2 linked regions of the Robiginitalea biformata HTCC2501 genome follow. The protein of the gene in region 1 binds, or shares a complex with, the protein of each later gene. Links are inferred from orthologs where the notes say so. Each region holds a gene or a part of one and is shown in the gene's direction. Other genes may lie near its edges.

Region 1 (3,386 bases):
TGCAATCTTTTCAGCCGTCTTGAACTCCCGGTTCGACAATTCGGGGAATTGGTGGATATCGTGGCGCCAGTCGATTACTTTGGCTTCTATGGCCTGGTATTCGGATTCAAGGTTGGCGTGCTGGGCAAATCCTGCGGTTGCGGCAAGCAGCAGAAAGCATCGGATCAGTTGTTTCATAGGGTCATTTTATTATCGTTTGCAAGAATTAGTGGATGGTACCGGATGGGCTCGGCGCTGCGGCCCGCCGGGTTGAAAGGGCCTAAAGATATTCAAATTGGAAAAAACGACCCCGGATTGTTTATAATTCCCGTTGGAACCGTTTTGAGGTTGCGGTGAATTATGGCTAAATTCACCCCCTCTAAGTTGCTGCCCGGCATGTTTCTCGATGAACTCAATGATGCACAGAAGGCACCCGTCCTCCACAAGGACGGGCCCTTGATGGTAATAGCCGGAGCCGGCTCGGGGAAGACCCGCGTGCTGACCTACCGAATTGCCCACCTGATGAACCAGGGCGTGGACGCCTTCAACATCCTGTCCCTGACCTTTACAAACAAAGCGGCCCGGGAGATGAAGAAGCGGATTGCAGACATCGTGGGTTCCGGGGAAGCCAAAAACCTGTGGATGGGCACCTTTCATTCCGTCTTTGCCCGGCTGCTGCGCTACGACGGCGACAAATTGGGTTACCCGAGCAATTTCACCATCTACGACACCCAGGATTCCCAGCGGCTGATCGCCTCGATCATCAAGGAGATGGGCCTGGACAAGGATGTGTACAAGTACAAGCAAATCCAGCAGCGCATTTCCTCCTATAAAAACAGCCTCATTACCGTAAAGGCCTATTTCCAGAACCCGGAACTCATGGAGGCGGACGCGATGGCCAAACGGCCCAGGCTGGGGGAAATCTACCGGCATTACGTGGACCGTTGCTTTAAGGCAGGGGCCATGGACTTTGACGACCTGCTCCTGCGGACCAACGAACTGCTGAACCGTTTCCCTGAAGTGCTGCACAAATACCAGGAGCGTTTCCGCTACATCCTGGTGGATGAGTACCAGGACACGAACCATTCCCAGTACCTGATCGTTCGGGCGCTTGCAGACCGGTTCCAGAATATCTGCGTGGTTGGGGACGATGCCCAGAGTATCTATTCCTTCCGTGGCGCCAATATCACGAACATCCTGAATTTTCAGCGGGATTACGACGACGTGGCGGTGTATCGCCTGGAACAAAACTACCGTTCCACAAAGAATATTGTCGGGGCGGCCAACAGCGTGATCGCCCGGAATAAAAACCAGCTCGAAAAAGTAGTGTGGACTTCCAATGAGGAAGGGCCTCGCATTAAGTTGCACCGCAGTCCCACCGATGCCGAAGAGGGGCGTTTTGTGGCGTCGTCCATCTTTGAGGAGAAAATGCGGCACCAAATGCCCAACGGACATTTTGCCGTCCTCTACCGGACCAACTCCCAGTCCCGGGCCATCGAGGACGCGCTCCGGAAACGCGATATTCCCTACCGGATCTACGGGGGGCTGTCCTTTTACCAACGAAAGGAAATCAAGGACGTACTGGCCTACCTGCGCCTCATTGTGAACCCCGGGGACGAAGAGGCCCTGAAGCGGGTTGTCAATTTCCCCACGCGGGGCATCGGGCAAACCACCATGGATAAGTTAACCGTGGCGGCCAACGCATCCGGCCGCACCATTTTTGAACACATCGAAAACCTGGAGAGCGAGCCGCTTGGGCTGAACCGGGGGACCCGGGGGAAGCTGTCGGATTTCGCAACGATGATCCGGAGTTTCCAGGTACTCAACCAAAGTGCCGATGCCTTTACGCTTGCCGAACACGTGGCCAAAAAATCCGGGTTGCTGCTGGAGTTCAAAAAGGACGGGACGCCGGAAGGGATAGCCCGCATGGAGAATATCGAAGAGCTCCTCAACGGGATCAAGGACTTTGTGGAAGGGCAGAAGGAAGTGGCCGATGCCAAAGGCGACCTGTCGGAATTTCTGGAGGACGTTGCCCTGGCCACGGACATGGACAAGGATACGGGCGACGAGGACCGCGTGGCCCTGATGACCATCCACCTGGCCAAGGGGCTGGAATTCCCCTACGTGTATATTGTGGGGATGGAGGAAGACCTCTTCCCCTCGGCCATGAGCATGAATACGCGGAGCGAACTCGAAGAGGAGCGACGGCTGTTCTACGTGGCGCTGACCCGGGCAGAAAAACAGGCCTACCTTACCTATACCCAGAACCGCTACCGATGGGGGAAACTCATCGATGCGGAACCCAGCCGGTTTATCGAGGAAATCGAGGAGTCTTATATCGAAAACTTAACTCCGGTAGACAACTACCGCTACCGCCCCCTGATCGATTCGGATATTTTCGGGGACGTGGATAAAAGCCGGCTGCGGCAGAAGAAACCGGTTGCGGGAACCCCTCCGTCCCGGACCGGGCCCAAACCCGAACAGCTCCGGAGGCTCCGGAAACTGAAACCGGATATTGCCTCTCCCAAAGGTTCGGACACGGTCATCGCCGACCTGCAGGAGGGAACCCGCGTGGACCATTCGCGCTTTGGGGCGGGCACCGTATTGAAAGTGGAAGGCGCGGGCAACGACAAGAAGGCCGAAATCCGTTTTGAACGGGGGGATGTCAAAAAGCTGCTGCTCCGTTTTGCCAAACTCCGGGTACTCGATTAAAGCGGGGCCGGCCGTTGGTTCTTACCGGCCAATTGTCGTACCTTATCCCGTGGATAGTGGATTTACGACCGCAGCCTTCCGGTGCAAGCCGGTATAGTATTCACCAAAAGATTTGAGATAATGAACCTGAACCTGAATCGTTTCGCCAGCATCGCACTCCTGGCCTCCCTGTGGATGCTCCCGGGCTGCCAGTCCTCCGGGAATGCGCAGGAACCTGAAGTAAACCAGCCTGCCGACGATACGCCGGATACCGCATCGCTGCCCGATGTGGATGCGCCGGATTACTGGGATGACGCCGAACTGGTCTGGAGCGATGAATTTGACGGGGATGCCCTGGACACCGAAAAATGGCGTTTTGAAACCGGCGCCCATGGCTGGGGAAACAACGAATGGCAGAACTACGTGGAAGACGGGGTTACAGAAGTCAGTGAGGGGACGCTGAAAATCACGGCCCGCAAGGTCGGTTCCGGGGGCAATGCAGGGGACTACGAATCGGCCCGGCTGAACAGCCGGCAGGATTTCACCTTTGGCCGGCTGGAGATCCGGGCGCGTATCCCGGAGCACAAAGGCAACGGCATCTGGCCGGCCCTCTGGATGCTCGGATCGAATATCGGGACGGTGGGGTGGCCGCATTGCGGCGAGATCGATATTATGGAATACGTGAGCTTTGAGCCCGACCAGATGCATTTTTCCAT
Region 2 (3,368 bases), 670 kb from region 1 along the record:
GGGTTGCGCATCCAGGTTTTCCTGGAACAAAACGGGGCGTATGAATATTCCCTGGATCCCGTGTCGGGGTTCCAGTCGTCCCCGATCTTCAGCGGGCTGCCCCTGCAGGGATATACCGTCTATGTTCGGGATGCCTTTGGGTGCGGGCAGGTGCAGCAGGAGGTTGCCCGGAGCCTGAGCGCTGCCGATTTTCCGCCCTTTTTCACCCCGAACAACGACGGGGCCAACGACCTCTGGCGGTTTGACCCGCCGCAGGACCTCTCGGACGCCTATGTGGAAACTATCCGGATATTCGATCGATATGGGAATTTCCTGATCGAACTCGACCCGGAATCCCGGGGTTGGGATGGCAATGTCAACGGCAAACCCGTGCCCGCCTCCGTGTACTGGTTTGTAGCCGTTTCGCTCCGGCAGGAGGTGATCCGGGGCTATTTTGCCCTGAAACGATAGGGATGCCCACCGCAATTTCCATCCCTGCCCGAAAGATCCGCACCCCGCGGCAAGATTCTGCTTCCGGGCGAGGAAGCCTCCCGGGGCTTTTGTATTTTTAAGGCATGAAATTCAAGGTAGTTTCGGAATTCCAGCCGACAGGGGACCAGCCGGCCGCCATCGCCCAGCTCAGCGGGGGGATTCGCGAGGGGGATCGATACCAGACCCTGCTGGGGGTTACCGGGTCCGGCAAAACATTTACCGTTGCCAACGTCGTGGAACAGGTACAACGACCTACCCTTGTGCTGGCGCATAACAAGACCCTCGCGGCCCAGTTGTATTCCGAGTTCAAGATGTTTTTCCCGGAAAATGCCGTGGAGTATTTTGTGTCCTACTACGACTATTACCAACCCGAGGCCTACATCCCCACAAGCGGCCTGTACATCGAGAAGGACCTATCCATCAACGAGGATATCGAGAAACTCCGGCTGAGTACCACCTCCTCCCTCCTCTCCGGGCGGCGGGACGTGCTGGTGGTTGCCTCGGTTTCCTGCCTGTACGGTATCGGGAACCCGATTGAGTTCCAGAAGAACGTAATCCATCTTGAACGGGACCAGGTACTGGCCCGCACCCGGTTGATGCACCAGCTGGTCCAGAGCCTGTATTCCCGGACGACAGCGGATTTCCGCAATGGGAACTTCCGGGTTCGGGGCGATGTCCTGGATGTCTTCCCCGGCTATGCGGACCACGCTTTCCGCATCCATTTCTTCGGGGATGAAATCGAGGCCATCGAAGCCTTTGATCCTTATAATAACAAGGTGATCGAAGAATATGAAACCCTGAATATCTACCCGGCCAATATGTTTGTGACTTCCCCGGATGTCCTCCAGGAAGCCATCCACAAAATCCAGGACGACCTGACTGCCCAGGTTGCCTATTTTAAGGAAATCGGCAAGCCCCTGGAGGCAAAACGCCTGGAGGAACGGACAAACTTTGACCTGGAGATGATCCGGGAGTTGGGGTACTGCTCGGGTATTGAAAATTATTCCCGCTACCTGGACGGGCGCGAGCCAGGTACCCGGCCGTTCTGCCTGCTGGATTACTTCCCGGACGACTACCTGATGGTGGTGGACGAAAGCCATGTGACCATCCCCCAGGTACACGCCATGTACGGAGGCGACCGGTCGCGGAAGGAGAACCTGGTGAACTACGGGTTCCGCCTGCCTGCCGCCATGGACAACCGTCCGCTGAAATTCGAGGAATTTGAAGCGCTTCAAAATCAGGTAATCTACGTCAGCGCCACACCGGCCGACTACGAGATGCAGCAGAGCGGCGGGGTGTATGTGGAACAGGTTATCCGCCCTACCGGCTTGCTCGACCCGGTTATTGAGGTTCGGCCAAGCGAAAACCAGATCGACGACCTGGTGGAGGAAATCCAATTGCGGGTACAGCGGGACGAGCGCACCCTGGTCACCACGCTCACCAAACGGATGGCCGAGGAACTGACCAAATACCTGACCCGTATTGACGTTCGCTGCCGGTACATCCACAGCGACGTGGATACCCTGGAGCGGGTGGAAATCATGCAGGACCTCCGCAAGGGGATTTTCGATGTGCTGGTGGGGGTCAATTTACTGCGGGAGGGGCTCGACCTGCCCGAGGTATCCCTGGTGGCCATCATCGATGCGGACAAAGAAGGGTTCCTCAGGAGCAACCGTTCGCTGACCCAGACGGTGGGCCGGGCAGCCCGCCACCTGCAGGGCAAGGCCATTATGTATGCGGATACCGTGACGGACAGCATGCAAAAGACCATAGACGAAACGAATTACCGCCGGCAGAAACAACTCGATTACAACAAGGAACACGGAATCACCCCCAGGGCCCTGAAGAAAAACCTGGACAGCGTGCTGGCCAGAAACTCGGTCTCCACCTTCCACTTCGAGAAAAAGGAACGCGATGCAAGGGAACCGGACCCCGCCTACCTGACCAAGGAGCAAAAAGAGGAACTGATACGCAAAAAACGCAAGGACATGGAACGGGCCGCCAAGGACCTGGACTTTATGCAGGCGGCCAAATTGCGGGACGAAATAAAAGTGCTGCAGGAGAAAGCCTGATTGCAGGAGAAAGCCTGATTGGAGGAGAAAGCCTGATTGGAGGAGAAAGCCCGATTGCGGGAGAAAGAACATTTATTGGCCCACTTTGAATTCCGGGTGATGTGCCACATACCCTGCCGGCCGGGATTTCCACAAAAAAAACGCCCCGAAACCGGGGCGCTTCCCTAACTAACCAACTAAACAAACCAACCATTATGAGGCCCGTTAGGTGGGCCAGCCATAATTCGTTTACTTGCCAATTTCAATAAGCCGCTTTGGCTTCGGCAAGGCTTCTTCTTTCTTAGGGAGTGTAAAACGCAGGATACCGTCTTCGTAGTTGGCTTCGATGGCCTCCTCGTTTACGGATTCCGGCAGGGTAAAGGCCCGTTTGAAATTCGAATACCAGAATTCCCTGCGGGTATATCCCTTTTCGTCTTCCTGTTTCTCCTCTTTGTGCTCCATGGAAATGGTCAGCACGTTGTCGTCGACCTCAATGTTGAAGTCTTCTTTCTTCTGACCCGGGATGGCCAGCTCCAGGGTAAAGTCGGTCTCCCCCTCGCGGATATTCACCGCAGGCAGGTTTTGGTTGTAGCGATCTACCCCGCCGAACCAGTCGGGCATCATCACGTCGTTCCAGAAGCTTGGAAACAATCCGGTGTGTTTACGTACTAGTGTCATGATATGTAATTTTTTGTTGTTTTAAAATTTCACCCTATAGAGAGCAAACTACATACCGATTGGGAAATGCTGTCTTTATGACATATATGTTGGAGTTATCCCTGCCTTATTGGCAGGTGTCGGTGGCGGCTCCGCAGGTTTGTCGGGGTGTGAACGGCACGCCCCCTC

What was found. Proteins that work in one complex are often made in the same cells at the same time.
Region 2: the proteins of RB2501_RS10845 (region 1) and uvrB are in contact, whole or in part, in a crystal structure (PDB 7EGT), measured with the Thermus thermophilus proteins. The link is inferred for Robiginitalea biformata HTCC2501 from one-to-one orthologs. Residues at the interface, in WP_096412145.1 of Thermus thermophilus: His654, Arg656, Phe657, Gln666, Asp668, Glu669, Lys680, Arg681, Leu682, Ser683, Lys685, Tyr686, Ala687; in WP_096411307.1 of Thermus thermophilus: Glu23, Leu25, Arg26, Asp27, Gly28, Glu29, Arg30, Phe31, Arg55, Glu326, Asp327, Phe328, Glu379, Ser382, Gln383, His398, Gly400, Arg401.

The regions. Positions count from the first base shown.
Region 1 is NC_013222.1:2,446,301-2,449,686, forward strand. The notes cover bases 19-3,015. They hold RB2501_RS10845 (ATP-dependent helicase), read left to right. Parts: upstream 19-339; coding sequence 340-2,691; downstream 2,692-3,015. Other genes in these bases: RB2501_RS10840 (amidohydrolase), read right to left, coding at 19-177; RB2501_RS10850 (glycoside hydrolase family 16 protein), read left to right, coding at 2,812-3,015. Outside these bases: more of RB2501_RS10840, read right to left, coding at 1-18; more of RB2501_RS10850, read left to right, coding at 3,016-3,386. UniProt on the Escherichia coli protein: A helicase with DNA-dependent ATPase activity. Unwinds DNA duplexes with 3'-5' polarity. Translocates on single-stranded DNA with 3'-5' polarity. Initiates unwinding more efficiently from a nicked substrate than double-stranded DNA.
Region 2 is NC_013222.1:1,771,450-1,774,817, reverse strand. What follows is about bases 70-3,048. They hold uvrB (excinuclease ABC subunit UvrB), read left to right. Parts: upstream 70-554; coding sequence 555-2,543; downstream 2,544-3,048. Other genes in these bases: RB2501_RS07900 (Hsp20/alpha crystallin family protein), read right to left, coding at 2,772-3,048; RB2501_RS07910 (T9SS type B sorting domain-containing protein), read left to right, coding at 70-450. In the rest of the region: more of RB2501_RS07910, read left to right, coding at 1-69; more of RB2501_RS07900, read right to left, coding at 3,049-3,200. UniProt on the Escherichia coli protein: The UvrABC repair system catalyzes the recognition and processing of DNA lesions. A damage recognition complex composed of 2 UvrA and 2 UvrB subunits scans DNA for abnormalities.